2 regions of the Streptosporangium sp. NPDC000239 genome follow, and region 1 is predicted to be linked to the other one. Evidence: riboswitches for the same ligand, from Rfam matches in the RefSeq annotation. Region 1 holds a riboswitch; the other holds the start of a gene.

Region 1 (7,460 bases):
CGGGGTGGGCGGTGAGCAGGCGCATCGCGACGATCGCCCCCGAGCTGCAGCCCGCCACGCTTACGGGCTCCCCGGGGGACAGCAGGTCGATCAGCCCGAGGGCGTCCTCGGCGTGCTGTTCCACCCGCTGAGGCGCCGCCGGGTCGTCCAGCGGGCTGTTGGACAGGCCGCGCGGATCGTAGGTGACGACCGTGCGGTCGGCGGCCAGGTCGTCGACGATCTCCTCGAAGGAGGCGGCGCCGCCGGTGCCGCCGGGGATCAGCAGCAGGAGCGGCCCGCGCCCCCGCACCTCGTAGTACAGCTCGGCGCCGTCCACACGCAGGCGTCCGGTGGTCGTCTCGGTCATGTCCTGTCTCCTTCACCGTGTGGTTCGTGATCGGCGGGCCAGCGCTCCAGGAGGGTGTGCAGGGCGTCGAGGCAGCGTGACCACGACTCCTCGGCCGGGCGCGAGTGCGCGAACCCGCCCGCCGCCTCAAGGCTGATGAAGCCGTGCAGCATGCTGCGCAGCAGCCGTACCGCGTCGGTCAGGTCGGGCTCCCCGAGGGCGTAGGCGCGCAACATGCCGTAGGTCAGCTCGATCGCGCGCCGCGGCCCGCGCGCCGCGGCCAGGAGCTCGGGGTCGATCTCCGTGGGGATCTGCGTCGCCATGTAGCGGCCCGGGTGTTCGCGGGCGTAGTCCCGGTAGGCGGTCGCGTACGCGACCAGCGCGTCCCTGCCCGCCAGCCCCGCGGTGGCCTCCGCGATGCGGACGCTCTTCTCGTCGGCCGCCAGCAGGGCGATCCGGCCGCGCAGGTCCTCAAGGCCGCGAACGTGCGCGTAGAGGCTGGCGTCCTTCACCCCGAGCCGTCGTGCCACCGCCGACATGGTCAGCCGGTCGAACCCGACCTCGTCGGCCAGTTCGGCACCGGCGAGCGTCACCCGATCCGTCGTCAACCCGGCCCGCGCCATACGCGCCCCTCTCTCCTAGAACCCCTAGACTGTAACTAATCCCATTAGCTTCTGTCTAATGAGATTAGTTTCACCGGGCGCGCGACAGTACGGCACGGCGGTTCACCGAGGTCAGCGGCGTGGCCGCAGGCGGGAGGAGGGCAGGTCGTGACGGCCGGAGACGAACTCCTGGAAGGCGATCTTGACCTTGATGGCCGGGCGACGCCAGCGCTCCTCACGGCGCTGCGCCCTGGCCAGTTTCCAGGGCCTCGGCCTTCGGGAGCCCGGGGCGAAGAACCAGTGGGCCCAGGGGGAGCCGGGCCGGGCCAGCCGCAGCGCCCCGACGATCAGCAGCAGCGGGACGAACAGACCGACCATGCCCGTCCAGATCTTCCCCTTCAGCAGGGTGACCACGGCGAGCATGAGATTGAGCACGAGGAAGCCGACCGCCAGCCACGTCCCCTGCGGCGTGCCGTCCGGCCGCTCCCAGCCCAGCGGGCGCAGGCCGAGCAGGAGCAGACCGGTGACGGCGATCGCGATGAACACCGCGTCGACCGACGTGCGGCCCTCCTCCTCCCAGTAGACGTCGTGCAGGTGCAGGATCAGCGCGAACTCGTCCAGGATGAGGGCGGCGCCCACCCCGAAGACGGCCGCGGTCAGGGCGTACCACCCCTGGGAAACGCCGGAGACGAGCAGGCCGGAGACCCCGCCGAGCATCGTCAGCACCACGCCGAACACCACATGGTGGATGTGCATGTCGCCGACGCTGACGTTGCCGAACCAGCCGATCTTGGCGCGGATGAGCCGGACGTTGATGCGGGTGAAGACGAAGGCGACGATCAGCGCGACGAAGAAACAGAAGAGCGGTAGCCGTCCTGTTTCCACGATTCGATGTTGGAACAAATCCCCCACTGCACCTTCAGGTTATGCGAGAGCCGTCATGATCACGCCTAACCGGACACTCTGTCCCGACCCGGGGATTTCGCTCGGCCCTCGCCTACGGTTAGGCTGGCCGGGACACCGACGAGCCCGCGCGGGAGAGCGTCCTGACATCCAGGCCAGGACCCCTGAAGGAGCAAGCCCTCCCCGCAAACCTCTCAAGGCAAAGGACCGCGTGGGTAGGTGCCTCTGGAAAGCAGGCCGTACGGCCTCGCCGAAGGTGAAAGTCCGGCAAAAATCGGGCGAAGCTCTCAGGCATCCATGACAGAGGGGGAGGATGCTTCTCATCCGACCCCTGTCTGAGGTGCGAACATGTCCCGACCCACGCCGCTGCGCGGTGTTCACGAGGCCCTCGGCGCGACGCTGACCGACTTCGCGGGCTGGCTGATGCCGCTGCGCTACGGAAGCGAGTCCGCCGAGCACAACGCGGTCCGCCAGGCGGCCGGCCTGTTCGACCTCTCCCACATGGGAGAGATCTTCGTGACGGGCCCGCAGGCAGGCGAGGCCCTCGACTACGCGCTCGTCGGTCACATCTCCGCCCTTGAGCCGGGACGCGCCCGCTACACGATGATCGTCGATCCCCAGGGCGGCGTGCTCGACGACCTGATCGTCTACCGCCTGGCCGACCAGGAGTTCATGGTCGTCGCCAACGCCTCCAACTACCCCCGGGTCGCCGCCGAGCTGACCGAGCGCGCCGGGGCCTTCGAGGCCGCGGTCGAGGACCGCTCCGAGCAGTACGCGCTGGTCGCGGTACAGGGGCCGCGCTCCCGCGAGATCCTGGGCGGGCTCACCGACGCCGACCTCGACGGCCTGAAGTACTACGCGGGCCTTCCCGCGACCGTCGCCGGGCTCTCCGCCCTCGTCGCCCGCACCGGCTACACCGGCGAGGACGGCTTCGAGCTGTTCGTCGCCGCCGACGACGCCGAGCCGCTGTGGGCCGCGCTCACCAAGGCGGGCGAGCCGTACGGCCTGCTGCCCGCCGGGCTTTCGGCGCGTGACACCCTCCGTCTTGAGGCGGGGATGCCGCTGTACGGCAACGAGCTCTCCGCTGATCTCACCCCGTTCGACGCGGGGCTCGGCCGTGTGGTGAGGTTTGACAAACCAGGCGACTTCGTCGGCAGGGCCGCCCTTGAGCCGCTCAAGGACGTCCCCCCGGCCCGCCGCCTGGTGGGACTGATCGCGACCGGCCGCAGGGTGCCCCGCCACGGGTATCCGGTGGTCTCCGGCGACGGCGTCGTCGTCGGAGAGGTGACCAGCGGAGCGCCTTCCCAGACCCTGGGCAGGCCGATCGCCATGGCCTACGTGGACAACGGAACGTCCGCTGGACTGGCCGTGGACATCCGGGGCAGTCACGAGCCGGTCGAGGTCGTTGAGCTGCCTTTCTACAGGAGGAAAAAGTGAGTGACATTCCCGAGGAGCTGCACTACACCAAGGAGCACGAGTGGATCTCGGGCATAGACGACGGCCTGACCCTGACCGTCGGCATCACCGCCTACGCCGCCAACGCCCTCGGTGACGTGGTCTTCGTCCAGTTGCCCGAGGCCGGTTCCTCGCTCACCGCGGGTGAGGCGGTCGGCGAGGTCGAGTCGACCAAGTCGGTGAGCGACATCTTCGCGCCGGTCGGCGGTGAGGTCGTCGAGGTCAACGAGGCCGTCGTCGACGACCCCTCGCTGGTCAACAGTGACCCCTATGGCGACGGCTGGCTGTTCCGCGTCCGGCTTGAGGGTGACCCGGAGGACCTGCTGTCCCCCGAGGAGTACACGGCACTCACTTCGGGCGAATCCTGAAATATCTAATCTTGCGTCGTGATCACGCGCGTCCACCGGCGCGCGTGATCACGACCGCGGGACAGCGCAAAGGCAGGGCAGATCAATGGCGATCAGCGTCTTCGACCTCTTCAAGATCGGTATCGGCCCGTCCAGCTCGCACACCGGCGGCCCGATGGCCGCCGCCCACAGGTTCGCCAGAGGGCTCGACCACGACGGCCTGCTCGACAAGACCACCCGGGTCGAGGTCATCCTCTACGGCTCACTCGGCCTGACCGGCAAGGGCCACGGCAGCGACAAGGCCGTCCTTCTCGGCCTGACCGGCGACAAACCCGAACTCGTCGACGTCGACACCGTCGACGAACGGCTGGCCGCCATGCGCGCCTCGGGAACGATCCGGTTGTACGGCTCCCGCGAGATCCCGTTCGTGGTCGGTGAGCATCTCGTCTTCGAACGCAAGATCTCCCTGCCGCACCACCCGAACGGCATGCGGTTCACCGCCTTCGGGGAGACCGGCGACGTCCTGCGGGAGAAGGTCTACTACTCGGTCGGCGGCGGCTTCGTGGTCGACGAGAACGCCACCGGCGCCGACCGCATCAAACCGGACGACACCGTCCTGCCGTACCCCTTCACCACGGCGGCCGAACTGCTCGGCCACTGCACGGAGACGGGTCTTTCCGTCTCGGGGCTGATGCTGGAGAACGAGAAGGCCTTCGGCCTGTCCGAGCGGGAGATCCGCGACCGGCTGCTGAACCTGTGGCGCGTCATGAGCGAGTGCGTCGGGCGCGGCATCGCCAAGGAGGGCGTGCTGCCCGGCGGCCTGAAGGTCAGGCGCAGAGCCCACCAGCTCCACCGGAGGCTGCAGAGCGAGGCCGCGGAGAAGGACCCGCTGCACGCGATGGACTGGGTCTCGCTGTTCGCCCTCGCGGTGAACGAGGAGAACGCCGCGGGCGGGCGGGTCGTCACGGCACCGACGAACGGCGCGGCGGGCATCGTCCCGGCCGTGCTCACCTACTACGACCGGTTCGTCCCGAACTCCGACGACGACGGGGTGGTGCGCTTCCTGCTCACCGCGGGGGCGATCGGCGTGCTGTTCAAGGAGAACGCCTCCATCTCCGGCGCCGAGGTCGGCTGCCAGGGCGAGGTCGGCTCCGCCTGCTCGATGGCGGCGGCCGGGCTGACCGAGGCGCTCGGCGGCACCCCCGAGCAGGTGGAGAACGCCGCCGAGATCGGCATCGAGCACAACCTGGGGCTGACCTGCGACCCGATCGGCGGCCTGGTGCAGATCCCGTGCATCGAGCGCAACGCGGTGGCCTCGATCAAGGCCATCACCGCGGCCAGGATCGCGCTGCGCGGCGACGGCCGCCACTTCGTCTCCCTGGACAAGGCGATCAAGACGATGCGTGACACCGGCCGCGACATGCTCGACAAGTACAAGGAGACGAGCAGGGGCGGCCTGGCGGTGAACGTCATCGAATGCTGACCCGACCTCCCGGCAAACACGCCAAACTCCACGAACTTTGACATCTCACCCGGCCACTCGCCGTAGCGCCCCTATGCTGGGTGCCGCTGTCACCGAGAGTCGGGAGGACGTCGTGCCGACGAAGGTCTCACAGCCGGAGAAGACACGTCCGGGAGGCCGGGCCCGCCACCGCGCGTCCGCCCTCCCCGGCGACCACCGTGACCACAGCGGCTCCCCGGGCTCCCGTGGTTCCCGTGGCTCTCACTGGTTCTTCGCGCTGGCCCTGCTCGCCGGGATCGGGGTGCGCGCGCTGGCCGTGCTCGGTTACCGGCCCACGCTGTGGTTCTGGGCCGACTCCTTCGTCTACCTCGGCGCCGGACTCGACCCCCGGCCGATGGAGTCCCGCCCCTCCGGCTACTCCCTGCTGTTGTGGGCGCTGCGCCCGCTGTCCAGCGTCCAGGCGGTCGTGGTGATCCAGCACCTGCTCGGGCTCGCCACGGCGTTGTGCGTCTACCTTCTGCTGCGCCGCCGGGGAGGGCTGCCGGGGTGGGGGGCGACGCTGATCACGCTCCCCGTGCTGCTCGACGTCCACCAGGTCCAGCTCGAACACCTCGTCATGGCGGACCTGCCGATGGAGTTCCTCGTGGTCGCGGCGGTCACGCTGGTGATGTGGCGGCGGCGCCCACCTGCGTGGGCGGCGCTGCTCGCCGGGCTCCTGCTCGCGGCGGCGACCGTGACCAGGACGATCGGGCTGCCGCTGGCCCTCGTGGTACTGGTGTGCATGGTGATCGGACGGTCCGGATGGCGGGCGGTCACGGCCACCGCGCTGGCCTGCGCGATCGGCCTGGGCGGCTACGCGGCCTGGTTCGCCTCCGAGTACGGCAACTACGGCCTGACCAGGGGAAACGCCTTCCTCTGGGCGCGCACCATGACCTTCGCCGACTGCGCCAGGATCAAACCCGCCGGTCCCGAGGCCGCGCTGTGCCCGACCGTCCCCGTCGCCGAGCGCAAGGCCCCGCCCGTCTACATCTGGGACGCCTCCTCGCCCCTGAACAAGGTCAAGGGAACCTGGGCCGAGCGTGACAGGCTCGCGGGCGCCTTCGCGGCCCAGGCCATCAGGGCGCAGCCGCTCGACTTCCTCACCGCGGGCCTCACCGACGTGGCCCATGTCTTCGACTGGGAACGCAGGGTCTACCCGACCCCCGGCCCGCAGAGCGCCTACGTCTTCCCCGCCGTCGCCAGGCCCTTCCCCACCGGCGCCGCCTCCCAGGGCAGGACCGCCGAGGAGCTGACCGTCGCCTACCAGGGCGCCTCCGGCGAGACCCGTCTCGTCGAGCCGTACGCGGGCTGGCTGCGCCTCTACCAGGAGAACGGCTTCCTGCGCGGCCCGGTCCTCGCCGTGATCGTGCTGGTCGGGCTGGCCGGGGTGCTGCGCAACTGGCGGCGGCTCGGCGGGGTCGTGCTGCTGCCGTGGGCGGCGGGGGCCGTACTGCTGGCCCTGCCGCCCTTCATCGCGGCCTTCGACCACCGCTACGTGGTCCCGGCCGTCCCGTTCGCCTGCCTGGCCGCTGGACTCGCCTTCGCCGTACGGGACCGTGCCCCCGCCGCCCCCGCCGCCCCCGCCGCCCCGGAACCGGCGGCACCGGGACCGGCGAGGTCAGCGGCCCCGGACGTGCAGCCTGACCCAGGCGCCGAGGTTCTCGTCCCCTATCGTCCTGCGGACCTTGGAGACCGCGTCCTTGTTCAGCCGCGCGACGAGCCTGCCGACGTCGGTGGCCGGCCCGCAGGTGATCGCGACGCGCAGACGATCGTCCTTCGCGTGCCTGACGCCAACTCGGACGAGCCCTTCGATTTCTTTAACCGCGACCCCCAGCATGGCCGTACCGGTGGCGCTGCGGCGTCCCACCCGTCCCCAGCCCAGGGCGCGCAGCAGCCACCTGATCGACAGCAGCGCCAGCACCACCAGTAGCAACGCCACCAGCCATCCCAGCCACGCGTGCTGCTCCAGGTAGGAGGGCAGCCCCCGGCTCATGATCCGGTCGTCGCGTGGCTGGGAGGAGAGCTTCCCCTGCCCCCGCAGGCAGGCGTACATCCCCGCCCCGGTCAGCGTCACCCCCGTGAGGGCCAGGCCGACCCTGTTGTCCAGGTAGGCCCGCATCAGGCTCCCCTCCTGCACAGCCGTACGACGATCTCTCGCGCGCACATCGCGCCCAGGGCCGTCAGCCGGTCACCCACGACGATGCCCACCTGACGCAGCAGGTGGCCCGTCCGGTCGGCGTCGGTGAACACGGTGACCTCGATGTCACGCGAGCCGAGCCGTACCCGGGCCCGCCCGACCCCGTCGACCGACTCCGCCGCCGCCCGCA
Region 2 (7,460 bases), on a different contig from region 1:
TGGCGCCGTCGACGTAGACCTGGCCGCCCGCCTCGTGCACCCGCTCGCAGATCTGGGTGATGGTCTCCTCGTAGACGCCGTGCGTCGAGGGGTAGGTCACCATGATCGCGGCGAGCCGGTCGCGGTGCTTGCCGAGCTTGGCGTCGAGGTCGGCGAGGTCCACGTTGCCGTTGTCGTCGCAGGCGACCACGACGACCCGCATACCGGCCATGACCGCGCTGGCGGCGTTGGTGCCGTGCGCGGAGGAGGGGATCAGGCAGACGTCGCGATGGGCCTCGCCGCGGGCGTGGTGGTAGGCGCGGATCGCCAGCAGCCCGGCGAACTCACCCTGGGAGCCCGCGTTCGGCTGGATGGAGACCGCGTCGTAGCCGGTGACCTCGGCCAGCCAGCCCTCAAGCTCCCGCACCAGCTCCGTGTAGCCCTCGGCCTGCTCCGCGGGGGCGTAGGGGTGCAGCCCGGCGAACTCGGGCCAGGTGATCGGCTCCATCTCGGTGGTCGCGTTGAGCTTCATGGTGCACGAGCCGAGGGGGATCATCGACCGGTCGAGCGCGACGTCCTTGTCCTGGAGCCTGCGCAGGTAGCGCAGCATGGCCGTCTCCGACCTGTGGCTGTGGAAGACCGGGTGGGTCAGGTAGTCGCCGGTGCGCGCCAGCCCCTCGGGCAGCGCGTCGTGCGCCGCGGCGTCCAGGTCGGTCAGTACGGCGCCGCTGACCTCGAAGGCGGCCAGGACCTGCTCCAGGTGGAGCTGCTCGGTCCGCTCGTCGCAGGTGACACCGACGTGGTCGGCGTCGACCAGGCGCAGGTTGACGCCGTTGTCGCGGGCCGCGGCCACGATCCGGGCGGCGCGGCCGGGCACCCGGGCGAGCACGGTGTCGAAGAAGGCGTCGTGGACGACCTCGACGCCTCCGTGGCGCAGGCCCGCGGCCAGCACGACGGCGTGCCGGTGGACGCGCCTGGCGATCCTGCGAAGGCCCTCGGGGCCGTGGTAGACGGCGTACATGCCCGCGATGACCGCGAGCAGCACCTGCGCGGTGCAGATGTTGCTGGTCGCCTTCTCCCTGCGGATGTGCTGCTCACGGGTCTGCAGCGCCAGGCGGTAGGCGGGGCGGCCGTCGGCGGCCTGGGAGACGCCGACCAGGCGGCCGGGCATCTGCCGCTGCAGGCCGTCGCGGACGGCCATGTAGGCGGCGTGCGGGCCGCCGAAGCCCAGCGGGACGCCGAAGCGCTGCGAGGAGCCGATCGCGATGTCGGCGCCGAGCTCGCCGGGGGCGGCCAGCAGGGTCAGGGCCAGCAGGTCGGCGGCGGCCACCACCTGGGCGCCGCGCGCGTGGGCGGCCTCGGCGACGGCGCGGAAGTCCCTGATCTCGCCGTCGGCCCCGGGGTACTGCACGAGCACGCCGAAACAGTCGGGAAGGGCCTCGGTGAAGTCGCTCTCGACCAGCTCGATGCCGAGCGGCTCGGCCCTGGTGCGCAGCACGGCCTTGGTCTGCGGCAGCGAGCCGGCGTCGACGACGAACACGTTCGAGGAGCCGCGCACCGCCCTGCGGGCCAGCGTCATCGCCTCGGCGGCGGCGGTGGCCTCGTCCAGCAGGGAGGCGCCCGCCACGTCGAGACCGGTCAGGTCGGAGACGACCGTCTGGAAGTTGAGCAGGGCCTCAAGGCGCCCCTGGGAGATCTCGGGCTGGTAGGGCGTGTAGGCGGTGTACCAGCCGGGGTTCTCCAGGAGGTTGCGGCGGATGACCGCCGGGGTGATCGTGTCGTGGTAGCCCAGGCCGATCATCGAGGTGAGCACGGTGTTACGCCCGGCGAGGGCGCGCAGCTCGGCGATGGCCTCCGTCTCGCTCGCGGCGGGCGGGAGGTTGAGCCTGTCCTTCGCCCTGATGGCCTCGGGGACGGCCACCGCGACCAGGTCGGCGGTCGAGGCGAATCCGACCGCCTCGAGCATGCGGGTCTGGTCGGCGTCCGCGGGCCCGATGTGACGGGTGGCGAACGGCGGGGGGGTCAGCTCGCTGAGCGGTGACAGGTCGGTCATGGGAAGCCTCCCGAGACGTTGGAGACCGGCGCTGGGCGCGGGCGTATGCCGGATCTCCCCCTCTGTCATCGCGACCTGAGAGTTTCACCTTCCGGTGCGTGGAAGGCTTTCCCCGTCGGTGAGACGCGCCTGGCGGGCGTGCCTGCTTTCCAGAGTCGCCTCGCCCACGCGGTACCGGGTGCCTGAGAGATTCCGGGGAGGTTGCTCCTTCGGCGCCCCGATCATGCCGGGGTCTCTCCCGCGCAGAGTCAGCAGCGAGACAACCTTACCCGGTGCGGCGAGCCCGGCGACGACGGGCCAGCTCATCCGCGTGGTGATCGCCTAAAGGGCTCTGGCCGGACTCCGCGCGCTCTCCGGGCAGGTCGGCCAGGGAGCCCTCCACCTCCTGCCAGACGCGGCCGAGGGCTATGCCGAAGACACCCTGCCCTCCCTGGAGCAGGTCGATGACCTCGTCGGGTGAGGTGCACTCGTACACGCTCACCCCGTCGCTCATGAGGGTGATCTGGGCCAGGTCGTTGACGCCGCGGTCGCGCAGGTGCTGGACGGCGATGCGGATCTGCTGGAGGGACACACCCGTGTCGAGCAGCCGTTTGACGACCTTGAGCACCAGGATGTCGCGGAAGCCGTACAGGCGCTGGGAACCCGAACCGTGAGCGGCCCTGACCGTGGGCTCGACCAGACCGGTGCGCGCCCAGTAGTCCAGCTGCCGATAGGTGATGTCGGCCGCGGCACAGGCGGTGGGACCGCGGTATCCGATGTCGGCGGGCAGTTTCACCGGCTGCCCGTCGAACAGCAGGCCCTCTTCGCCCGCACGCTGACGTGCCTCCCCGCGCCGTTCCGGGTCATCCTGGTCGGCGTTTCTACCCTCGCCGCTGCTGACCGCCACGCGGACCTCCGGCTTTCTCTCATCCCGCGGCCTGATCTGGGGGTTTGCGCACAGCCGCGGGTTTCACTTGCACCGTAGGACTGGGGCCAAGATCAGTCAACGACCCTCCCCGGCGCGTCGTGAAGCGTAAATGCACCGAAATACCTACCCCGCGCGACCGAAGTCCTCGGGCGTGATCGTGTCAAGGAACTCCCTGAACTTCTCCACCTCGTCCTCCTGGTCGTCGGGAATGATCACCCCCGCCTCCCTGACGATGTCCTCACTGGCGAAGATACGGGCTCCCGTACGCAACGCCAGGGCTATGGAGTCCGAAGGACGGGCGCTCACCTCGACCCCGTTGGAGAACACGAGATCGGCGAAGAAGATCCCATCACGGAGTGCGACGATGTTCACGGTGCTCAGCCGGACGCCGAGCGCGTCGAGCACGTCGCGGAAGAGGTCATGGGTGAGTGGCCGGGGTGGCGGCTCTTCGGCCTGGGCCATCGCGATCGCCGTCGCCTCGGTCATGCCGATCCAGATCGGCAGGTACCGCTCCCCATGTGCCTCCTTCAGCAGGACAATAGGCTGGTTTGAGGGCATCTCAACCCGAACGCCCACGACCTCCATCTGCAACACGGGCTGCTCCGTCTTCGCTGGATTATGACCGGTTTGTTCAACGTAACACTCGTGAGGGGACGAGTGCCTGGTCAGGTTCTCACCGGCCCAAGCCCCCACGCACGGCGGAACGCAGGAGCGAGGCGTGCAATTCCAGCAGAAGACCAGAAATCTCCTTGGCGGTCTCGTCGGCCCGGTCGATGGCCCCCGGGCCTCGGCGGCGAAGCAACGGCGCGATGGCCTGTTCGACGAGGGTGGCCTCCCGCTCGGCCGCGGCCTTGACGACCCGCAGGTGGCGTGCCCTGAGCCCGAAGGCGGCCAGTGCCCCCACGCTGCGGGCCACGGCCAGCGCCTCGGCGTCGTAGTGGCGGGCGACCGCGGCGAGCAGGCCGAAGTCCTCAAGCTCGGTGAGGGTCTCCTCGTCGAGCTCGGCGGCGGCGAGCAGTTCCTTGCGGGTGAGACGAACCTCCGGCGGCGCCTCGCCGGGAAGGGCCCGCGGAGGGGTGACCGGCCGGTCCTCGCGGTCCGCGGCCTCGAGCCGGTCCTTGATCACACGCAGCGGCAGGTAACGGTCGCGCTGCTCGCCGAGGATGTAACGCAGCCGCTCGACGTCGGCGTAACTGAACTTCCGGTAGCCGGAGGGACTGCGCTCCGGCTCGATCAACCCCTCGCCCTCCAGGAAACGGATCTTGGAGATGCTGACGTCGGGGAACTCGCCCTGCAACAGGGCGAGCACCTCCCCGATGCTCATGTGCGAACGAGCCGCCTGGGAGCTCATCATCCTCCAGCGGCGCCACGGGTGAGGAAGACCAGGCGGAACTTGCCGATCTGCACCTCGTCGCCGCCGTAGAGCGGGACCTCCTCGATCCGCTCGCGGTTGACGTAGGTGCCGTTGAGGCTGCCGACGTCACGGACGGTGAACACCCCTCCGCCGCGCCGGTAGAACTCGACGTGACGCCGCGAGACGGTGATGTCGTCCAGGAAGATGTCACTCTCGGGGTGACGGCCGACCGTGGTCAGGTCGCTGTCCAGCAGGAAGCGGCTGCCCGCGTTGGGACCACGCATGGCGACGAGCAGCGCGGCGCCCGGAGGCAGTTGCTCGACGGCCTGCCGCTCGGCGAGAAGCGTCTCTCCCGTCTCCGCCTCGTAGGCCTCGATCCCGGACAGGGAGATCGTCGACGTACTGTCCCCCGGGGAGTCGAACCTGGTCAGCGGCGACCCGCATCGTGAACAGAAACGGGCGTCCTCAGGGTTGGCATGACCGCACTGCGTGCAGTAGACGCTCGGCATCGATCGGCTCGGCCTCCTACCGCGAGGACGCGGCAACGGTTCTCGGTACGCGCGCCTCGCTTCATCGCTTCTCAAGTATTTGCTCAGACTGCGAATGCCGCAACATACACCGAATAGCGAGAAAGATCAAGTCCGACGCTCGAGGACGGGTTCGGTCGAGGACAAAGTTACCGCCGGGCGGCGCCCCGGTCCATGCCGCCGCGCTGGGTTTTCGCGCTCTCCGGACCGGGGATCCCAGGGGAGGCCTCAGGTCGCCGCCGCCCCCTCCACGACCCTGGCCCAGTGCTCGATCAGGCTCTGCGCCGAGTCGACGTCCCCCGCCTCCGCCCACAGGTGGGTCACCGCCTCGGCCGGGTCCGGCAGCACCAGCGCCCAGCTGCCGTCCTGCGCCACGACGCGCACCCCGTCGGTCGTGTCTATCCGGTACAGCTCGGCGGCCTCGATGACCGAGCGCATCACCACGCCCTTGGCGGCCCACGGCGTGGGGACCGTACGGCGCAGCAACCGGGCCTGCGGGATCCTGGCGTCGATCTGGCTGAGCGAAAGGCGGGTCCTGGCGACCAGGCCGAGCAGCCGCAGGAACACCGCCAGGCCGTCGACCGTCGGGCCGAACTCGGGTACCACGAAGCCGCCCCGCCCGTCCGCGGCGAAGACCATGCCCTCCGCCCTGGCCGCGGTGGTCAGCGCGTCCAGCGCGGTCGAGGTCCACTCGACCTGCACGCCGTGGAAGCGGCAGACCTGCTCGGCCACCCGGGTCGTGGTGACCGGCAGGGCCACCCTGCCGCCACGCCGCTCTGCGGCGACCAGGTCGAGTACGACCAGCAGGGCGCGCTCCTCGCTGATCAGCTGGCCCGTCTCGTCGACGAGCGCGATCCGCTCCCCCACCGGGTCGAAGCGCACGCCGAAGGCCGCCCTGGCCGAGCCGACCAGCTCGGACAGGCGTTGCAGGGCCCGGCGGCGCTCGGCGAGGGTCTCGGTCGGCGAGGCGTCGTCCAGGCGGTTGTTGACGGTGAGCACCTCGACGCCGACCCTGCCCAGGAGGCTGGGCAGCACCAGTGAGGACGTGCCGCCCGCGCAGTCGACGACGACCTTCAGGTCGGCGTCGCGCACCCCGGTGACGTCCACGCAGCGCAGCAGCTCGTAGGTGTAGTCCTCGATCGCCCTGGCCGGGAAGCTCAGCTCGGCGATCTCCCCGGGGAAGGCTCGGCGGAACTCCTGGCGGGAGAAGACCCGCTCCAGTTTGCGCTGGGCGCCCTGGGAGAGGTCGGCGCCGTGCTCGTCCATGAAGACGATGTCCACGCTCTGCGGGTCGCCCGGGGTGGTGCGCAACGCGATCCCGCCGACCGCGTTCTCCCTGGCGGTGTGGAAGCGCGAGACGGGCAGCGGGGCCGCCTCCAGGTCGAGCACGTTGATCGCGCTGGCGGTCAGCGCGCTGATCACGGCCCGCTTCAGCGCCCTGGCCGCCCGGGAGGAGTCCCGGGAGGTGATGACCGAGGCGCCCTTCCTCAGCGTGGTCGCGTAGGCGCTGGCGAGCCGTACGCACAGTTCGGGGGTGATCTCCACGTTGACCAGGCCGGAGACGCCGCGCGGGCCGAACAGGCTGCGCTGGCCCCTGGGCTCCCAGATGACGCTGGTGTTGACGACCGCCCCGGCCTCCACGGTCTTGAAGGGGTAGACCTTGACGCCCGAGGAGACGTACGCCTCGGCCTCGATGATGCACTCGTCGCCGACGACGGCGCCCTCCTCGATCCTGACCCCGGTCATCAGGTCGGTGTTCTTGCCGACGACACAGCCGCGCAGGTGGGCGCTCGGGCCGACGTAGACGTTGTCGTGGACGACGGCGCGGTGCAGGAAGGCGCCCTCCCTGACCACCACGTTGCTGCCGAGCACGGTGAACTCGCGCAGTTCGGCCCCCGCCTCGACCTTGGCGTAGTCGCCGACGTACAGGGGACCCTTGAGCACGGCGTCGGCGTCGACCGAGGCCCCCTCGGCCACCCAGACGCCCGGGGAGACCTCGAAGGCGTCGATGTCCACCCTCACCCGCCCGGAGAGCACGTCCGCCTGTGCCCTGAGGTAGCTCTCGTGCGTGCCGACGTCCTCCCAGTAACCGTCGGCGACGTAGCCGTACAGCGGGGCGCCGCGCGCCAGCAGACGGGGGAAGACGTCGGCGGACCAGTCGACGACCCCGCCCGCGGCGATCTCGTCGAGGACCTCGGGCTCCATCACGTAGACGCCGGTGTTGACGGTGTCGGAGAAGACCTGGCCCCAGGTCGGCTTCTCCAGGAAGCGCTCGACCCTGCCCCGGTCGTCGACGATGACGATGCCGAACTCCAGGGGGTTGGGGACGCGTTTGAGCCCGATCGTCACCAACGCGCCGTTCTCCCGGTGGAAGCGGATCATGTCGGTGAGGTCCATGTCGGTCAGCGCGTCGCCGGAGATGACCAGGAAGGGCTCGTCCCTGAGCTTGTCCGCGGCGTTCTTGACGCTGCCCGCCGTGCCGAGAGGGGTGTCCTCGGTGGCGTAGTACAGGCTCATGCCGAGCTCGTCGCCGTCACCGAAGTAGTTGCGGACCAGCGCCGCCAGGAACTGCACGGTCACCACGGTCTCGGTGAACCCGTGCCGCCTCAGCAGGCGCAGCACGTGTTCCATGATCGGCCG

The links. Region 1 has a riboswitch for glycine ahead of gcvT (glycine cleavage system aminomethyltransferase GcvT). Riboswitches for the same ligand answer to the same signal wherever they lie in the genome.
Region 2: it holds a riboswitch for glycine, as region 1 does, so the genes downstream of both, gcvP (aminomethyl-transferring glycine dehydrogenase) here and gcvT (glycine cleavage system aminomethyltransferase GcvT) in region 1, are expected to answer to the same signal.

The regions. Positions count from the first base shown of each region.
Region 1 covers NZ_JBEPEI010000002.1:128,889-136,348, forward strand. Annotated here, with positions in the region: gene ABT340_RS06100 (alpha/beta fold hydrolase) at 1-346, opposite strand, end outside; gene ABT340_RS06105 (TetR/AcrR family transcriptional regulator) at 343-948, opposite strand; gene ABT340_RS06110 (hypothetical protein) at 1,060-1,812, opposite strand; glycine riboswitch at 1,952-2,050, shown strand; glycine riboswitch at 2,053-2,137, shown strand; gene gcvT (glycine cleavage system aminomethyltransferase GcvT) at 2,179-3,267, shown strand; gene gcvH (glycine cleavage system protein GcvH) at 3,264-3,653, shown strand; gene ABT340_RS06125 (L-serine ammonia-lyase) at 3,739-5,115, shown strand; gene ABT340_RS06130 (hypothetical protein) at 5,228-7,063, shown strand; gene ABT340_RS06135 (DUF6286 domain-containing protein) at 7,252-7,460, opposite strand, start outside.
Region 2 covers NZ_JBEPEI010000008.1:132,697-140,156, forward strand. Annotated here, with positions in the region: gene gcvP (aminomethyl-transferring glycine dehydrogenase) at 1-2,032, opposite strand, end outside; glycine riboswitch at 2,192-2,283, opposite strand; gene ABT340_RS21460 (MerR family transcriptional regulator) at 2,298-2,918, opposite strand; gene ABT340_RS21465 (bifunctional nuclease family protein) at 3,063-3,533, opposite strand; gene ftsR (transcriptional regulator FtsR) at 3,613-4,263, opposite strand; gene ABT340_RS21475 (double zinc ribbon and FHA domain-containing protein) at 4,290-4,802, opposite strand; gene ABT340_RS21480 (sugar phosphate nucleotidyltransferase) at 5,049-7,460, opposite strand, start outside.